Regions from separate parts of the Streptomyces sp. NPDC002573 genome, predicted to be linked through region 1. Evidence: riboswitches for the same ligand, from Rfam matches in the RefSeq annotation. Region 1 holds a riboswitch; the other holds the start of a gene.

Region 1 (3,199 bases):
GGTCCGGCGGTCGACATCGTCGGTACGGGCGGCGACGGCGCGAAGACGGTCAACATCTCCACGATGTCGTCGATCGTGGTGGCCGGCACGGGCACGAAGGTCGTCAAGCACGGCAACCGGGCCGCGTCGTCCGCGTCCGGCTCCTCGGACGTGCTGGAGAAGCTCGGCATCAATCTGGACCTCACCCCGAGGCGGACGGCCGAGGTGGCCGAGGAGGCCGGCATCACCATCTGCTTCGCGGTGAAGTTCCACCCGGCGCTGCGGCATGTGGCCGCGGCGCGCGGCCAGCTCGGGATCCGCACGACGTTCAACGTGCTGGGCCCGCTGACCAACCCGGCGCGGGTGAAGGCCCAGGCCGTGGGGGTCGCCGACCCGCGGATGGCGCCCATCGTGGCGGGAGTCCTCGCCGAGCGCGGGAACTCGTCCCTGGTCTTCCGCGGTGACGACGGACTGGACGAGCTCACGACGACCTCGACGTCCCGGGTCTGGGTCGTCCGCGACGGAAAGGTCGCCGAGGAGACCTTCGATCCCCGGGACGTCGGCCTGGACCTGGTGCCGGTGGAGGCGCTGCGCGGCGCCGACGCCTCCTACAACGCCGACGTGGCGCGGCGTCTGCTGGACGGGGAGACCGGGCCGGTGCGGGAGGCGGTGCTGCTGAACTCGGCGGCGGCGCTGGTGGCCCTGGAGCCCGCCGGGGCGCCCCTGGCCGAGCAGCTGCGGGCCGGGATGGCGAGGGCGGAGGAGTCGATCGACTCGGGCGCCGCGAAGCGGTCCCTGGAGCGTTGGGTGGCCGCGAGCCACCGCTGAGCCCCGGGGCGAAGGGGGAGCGCGGCACGGCCGGGCTCCCCCTTCGCATGCAGTCGCCTGTGCGACGGAGGGGGTATGTCCCGGCATCCGGACAGATGTTGCGGCCGCCCGATCATGTCACGTAGCGTCCTGCCCAGGTCATGAGCGACAGCCACTCGGCCCCGGCCGGCTGTCCGGCAACCCTCCGTCCGTGGCGGGGTGCCCCGGGTGAAGACCAGGTCGTAGGCAGTGAGGTCTACGGCAAGCGCGGACCCCTCACACGCCGGTGAGCGTGGGGCCAGGGGTCCTGGTCGTTCGAGGGAGCCGTTCCGTGAGCAAGCGAATGCGCTAGGGCCGCAGAGCCCCGCCTCCGCATCCCCTTTTCACCTTTTCCCGTGCCGTCGAGGCAGTCGCGCGCCCCTGCGCCCGCCCTCCGGTGCGGTGATCCCTCTGCCTTCACGGGAGTGCACCCATGTCTGTCTCCACCCTTGCCGCCGACCAGTCCGTTTGTGCCCCGCTGCCCGTTCTGGGCAGGGATGTCAGCGTCCCGCTCGTCACGGGCGGCACCGTCACCTACGCCGCGCTCGACTACGCGGCCAGCGCCCCTGCGCTCCAGCGCGTCTGGGACGACGTGGCGGCGTACGCGCCGTACTACGGCAGCGTCCACCGGGGCGCCGGGTATCTGTCGCAGCTGTCCACCGACCTCTTCGAGAACGCTCGGAAGACCGTCGCCGCCTTCCTGGACTGCCGCGGGGAGGACCAGGTGATCTTCACCCGGTCCACCACCGACTCGCTCAACCTCCTCGCCGCCGCCCTGCCGGCCGACTGCCAGGTCTTCGTCTTCGAGACCGAGCACCACGCCTCGCTGCTGCCCTGGCGGGACGCCCGGGTCACCGTCCTCGACGCCCCGCGCACCCCGCAGCAGGCCGTACGGACCCTGGAGCGCGCCCTCGCGGACCGCGACCCCCACGGACCGGCCCTGGTCTGCGTCACCGGTGCCTCCAACGTCACCGGCGAGCTGTGGCCCGTACGCGAGCTGGCGGAGGCCGCCCATGCGCACGGCGCCCGTATCGTCCTGGACGCCGCCCAGCTGGCCCCGCACCACCCCGTGTCGGTCAGGGACCTCGGGGTGGACTGGGTCGCCTTCTCCGGCCACAAGCTCTACGCCCCCTTCGGCTCGGGCGTGCTCGCGGGCCGCGCCGACTGGCTGCGCGCGGCCGAGCCCTACCTCGCGGGCGGCGGAGCCAGCCGCAGGGTCAACCGGCGGACGGACGGGGGAGTGGACGTCGACTGGCACGAGAGCGCCGCGCGGCACGAGGCCGGTTCGCCCAACGTGATCGGCGCCTACTCCATCGCCTCGGCCTGCAAGGCCCTCACCGAGGCGGGCTTCGACACGCTCGTCGCCCGTGAGCAGTTCCTCGTCCGCAGGGTCCGGGACGGACTCGCCGGGATCCCGGAGGTCAAGGTGCTCTCCCTCTTCGGCGACGACGCGCCCCGTGTCGGCGTCCTCTCGTTCGTCGTCGAGGGCTGGAACAGCTCCCACTTCGCCGCCGCGCTCTCCGCCGAGTACGGCATCGGCGTGCGCGACGGCCTGTTCTGCGCCCATCCGCTGGTGCGCACCCTGCTGGGCGGCGACCCGGGGACCCAGGGCGAGTGCGGCGCCCCCGAGGCCGCGCCCGGCGAGCGGTCCCTGAACGCCATCCGCGTCAGCTTCGGCGCGGGCACGCCCGACGAGCATGTGGAGCGGTTCGTCCGGGCGGTCGGGGAACTCGTCCGGGACGGTGCGCGGTGGACGTACCGCACGGAGGACGGACGCTGCGTCCCGGCGGTCTGACGCCGCTGACCGGCCGACGCCCTAGTTGTCGAGCCCGATCGCGAACGCCGCCTCCAGGTCGTGCTGGGAGTACGTGCGGAAGGCGACATGCGTGTCCGTGGCCAGCACGCCCGGGATCTTGCTGATCCGGCCGGGGATGACGTCCGCCAGGTCGTCATGGGCCTGTACCCGGACCATGGCGATGAGGTCGTACGTGCCGGTGACGGAGAAGACCTCGCTGACGGAGTCCAGCGCGGCGATCGACTCGGCGATCTCGGGGATCCGGTCCACGCTGGTCTTGATGAGCACGATCGCAGTGATCACGGCTGGCTGTCTCCCTAGGTGCACGCTCGGACTGTCACTCTAAGACCTGCTCCATCGCACACCAACAGACGTACTCCGGCGGCGCGGGAAGTGCCTGCCGGAGTACGTCCGTGTCCCGTCGCGGCGCGGGAGCTCACGGGGGCGCCACCAGCAGGGGCCTGCGCACCCAGGCGTAGAGGAAGCCCAGTGCGAACCCCACCACGTGGGCCAGATAGGCGACGCCCGGGCCCTGGGCGGCGCGGCCCGCCGCGATCCACTGCAGTGTCGCCCAGAAGG
Region 2 (3,199 bases), on a different contig from region 1:
CCGCAAACGGGGACAGGGGATCGCAGGTTCACAACCTGTCGTCCCGATGATGTCCCGACGGTGCGAGGAGTCTTCGCGGGCGAGAGTCTGCGGGCCCTCTCGTCTGGGCCTTCTGCGGTGAGCACGCAGCCCGTCGGCACGTCACCCACGCCGACTCGACACCGTCGCCGCGTCCCGACGGTTGCAGTGGGAAACGTGTGGTGACCGTGTCGAGGCGGGCCGCCGTCCCATCGGGGCGTCCGCGATGCGGGACGGCCCTCTTGACGCCGATGCCGGTCGGATCGACACTCACTGAGGGAATCCTAGTGAATAGGTAGGGAAAACATGAGGCGCCTGGAGCCGGTCACCGCACGCGTGAGCCGTTCGCCTCTTCTGACCTCCCGCCGTCACATCGATCTGCTGCGCGTCTGCAGCGCTATCAACCCCCAGGACTGAGCCGCGCCCATCCCGCACCGGAGACGCCCTCGGGCGTCGTGCCGTCCGGTGCGTACGGGAGAGCTCCGCTCCCTCACCCGACGTCGCTTCCGCCGCGCGTACGCCCGCGCCCGCTCCCGGGGAGAGTCATGACTGTCACACCGCTGGCCGCCCACGCCGCCGACCGACCCGCGCCCGCCTTCCGGGGCCGGATCGGCCGGGACGCGCGCAGCGGCCACTACGCCGTTCCGGGCCGCTACCGCCTCCATCTGTCGACCGCCTGTCCCGGCGGCCTGCGCATCGCCGTCACCCACAGCCTGCTCGGCCTGGACACCGTCTGTCCGGCCACCTACCTGCCCGCGCTCCCCGACTGCCCCGAGGGCGGCCACTCCGTCCTGCGTCCGTTGTACGAGGCCAGCGCCCACCGGTACCCCGGTCCGGCCGTCGCGCCGGTGCTCAGCGACGACTGGTCCGGGCGGATCGTCAGCACCCATGCCCCTGACATCATGCGCGACCTCGGCCGCCGGTTTGGCGGTGACCGTCTCTCGCTCTACCCGTGCGGCGCGGAGTCGGAGATCGAGGCGGTCGAGCGGATGTGCGCTCAGGGCATCGAACAGGCCGCGCAGCGCGCCGGATCGGCCGGTGGCGAGCCGTTGGAACGTGACACGGCACTTGGCATGCTGCTCGAAACGCTTGGGGCCCTGGAACGCTGGCTCGAAGGACGCACGTACCTGATCCGCGACGAAATCACCGCCGCCGACGTCGAGTTGTGGGTCGCCCTGGTCCAGCTCGACACCGTCCACCGCAACCACCTCGACGCCTCAGCCGTCCAACGCATTGCCGACCACCCGACCCTGTGGGCCTACGCCCGCCGGCTCGCCGCCCACCCTGCCTTCGGCGGCCACCTCGACCTCGACGGCATCGAACGCCGCCACCACGCCCGCTGCCAGGGCCTGGAGGCCGCCGGAGCAGCCGTCCAGATCCTGGACTGGGCGGCCCACACCACCCGTTAGCCGTTCCACCTGGTGGACCGGCGTTGACATTCGTTCGGGCAGTTGTCTTAACTACGGCCCAGAACGGTCATGAGTGTCAGCGACAAGCCCTGGCTTGCTGACCGGCAACCCTCGCGCCGCGGTGGGGTGCCCCAGGTGACGACCGGACCGAAGATGTTTCGGTAAGCGCGAGGCCCACCGGGCCGGAACAGTGATGGTGACGCCATGTACGCAGCTCCCAGGACGGCCACGCGCCGCTCCCAGGGCTGCGTACAGCCGTACCCGAACCGTCTCGTCGCCGATCGCGCCGTCGATCTGCTCCGCGTGAACAGCGCACTGTGTACCGCACCGGGCTGTGCCCGCTGTCGGGGCTGACACCTCCCCGCAGCCCCCGCACTCCCTGACGAACACCGCCCGTGCGGTGTGCCGTTGTCCTCCCCGCCCCCGGTACCTCACCGTCGTGTGCGCTTCCGCATGCCGCCGTGCTTCCGGGGTGTTCCCACCCAGCCGGAGCCCACCATGAGTGAACCCCCTGGCGCCACCGTCACCCTCCCCGAGGCGCCGACCGCCGACGAACCATCGAAAGCCCTCACTGCCCAGCGAGTTCTGCCGCTGCGGCGCCCCGGACGCTGGATCGCCACCGCGGTCGTCCTCGTCCTGGTCGCCCAGTTCGTGCACGGACTGGTCTCCAACCCCTTCTACCAGTGGGACCGCTGGGGCTACTGGTTCCTGCGCCCCACCATCCTCGACGGCCTGCTGATCACCCTCGAAGTCACCGCCTACAGCGCGGTGCTCGGCCTGATCAGCGGCATCGTGCTCGCCCTGGCCCGGCTGTCGAGGAGCCCCGTGCTGCGCGCGGTCAGCTGGACCTACGTCTGGGCGCTGCGCTCCATCCCGCTCATCGTGGTACTGATCTTCCTCTACAACTTCAGTGCCCTGTACAAGACGTTGAGCGTCGGCATTCCCTTCGGCCCGGCCTTCTTCTCCTTCGACGAGTCGAAGCTCGCCACCGACATGGTCGTCGCCGTGATCGGCCTCAGCCTCAACGAGGCCGCCTACGCGGCCGAGGTCGTACGCGGGGGCATCCTCTCCGTCGACCAGGGCCAACACGAGGCGGCCGCGGCGCTCGGCCTGCCGAAGGGCTACCAGTTCCGGAAGATCGTCTTTCCGCAGGCGCTGCGCTCGATCATCCCGAACTACGTCAACCAGCTCATCGGCCTGATCAAGGGCACCTCGCTGGTCTTCTACGTCTCTCTGCTCGACCTGTTCGGCTCGGCGCAGACCATGGGTTCCACCTACCCCGGCGACATCGTGCCGCTGCTGCTGGTCGTCACCGTCTGGTACCTGATCCTGACCAGCGTCGTCTCCGTCGTCCAGTTCTACGTCGAGCGGTACTACGCCCGCGGTGCCATTCGCAGCCTGCCGCCGACACCGCTGCAGAAGCTCCGCACCGGGCTCACCGACCTGCGGGCCCGCATCCGCCGGGAGGCCGCCGTATGACCGCCGACACCATCGAGGCCCTGGCGGACGTCGAGGCCGCCACCGTCGAGGTCCACGACGTGCACAAGTGGTACGGCACCCATCGGGTGCTGGACGGCGTCGACCTGACCGTCCGCCCCGGCGAGGTCACCGTGATCCTCGGCCCCTCGGGCTCCGGCAAGTCCACCCTGCTGCGGGTCATCAACCATCTGGAGAAGCCCGAGATCGGCCACGTCAGCATCAATGGCGAGCTGATCGGTGTGAAGCGACAGGGCGAGAGGCTCAAGGAGCTGAGCGAGCGCGCCATCCTCACC

The links. A riboswitch is a leader RNA that binds a small molecule or an ion and turns the genes downstream of it on or off. The one in region 1 is predicted to bind S-adenosylmethionine.
Region 2: another riboswitch for S-adenosylmethionine. It lies ahead of ACFYX0_RS35445 (amino acid ABC transporter permease); the one in region 1 lies ahead of ACFYX0_RS03450 (aminotransferase class V-fold PLP-dependent enzyme).

What each region holds. Positions count from the first base shown of each region.
Region 1 covers NZ_JBIARC010000002.1:288,856-292,054, reverse strand. Annotated here, with positions in the region: gene trpD (anthranilate phosphoribosyltransferase) at 1-807, shown strand, start outside; SAM riboswitch class IV at 944-1,060, shown strand; gene ACFYX0_RS03450 (aminotransferase class V-fold PLP-dependent enzyme) at 1,259-2,620, shown strand; gene ACFYX0_RS03445 (Lrp/AsnC ligand binding domain-containing protein) at 2,642-2,923, opposite strand; gene ACFYX0_RS03440 (rhomboid family intramembrane serine protease) at 3,057-3,199, opposite strand, start outside.
Region 2 covers NZ_JBIARC010000055.1:15,088-18,286, forward strand. Annotated here, with positions in the region: gene ACFYX0_RS35435 (putative leader peptide) at 325-435, shown strand; gene ACFYX0_RS35440 (glutathione S-transferase C-terminal domain-containing protein) at 564-1,427, shown strand; SAM riboswitch class IV at 1,493-1,601, shown strand; gene ACFYX0_RS35445 (amino acid ABC transporter permease) at 1,926-2,906, shown strand; gene ACFYX0_RS35450 (amino acid ABC transporter ATP-binding protein) at 2,903-3,199, shown strand, end outside.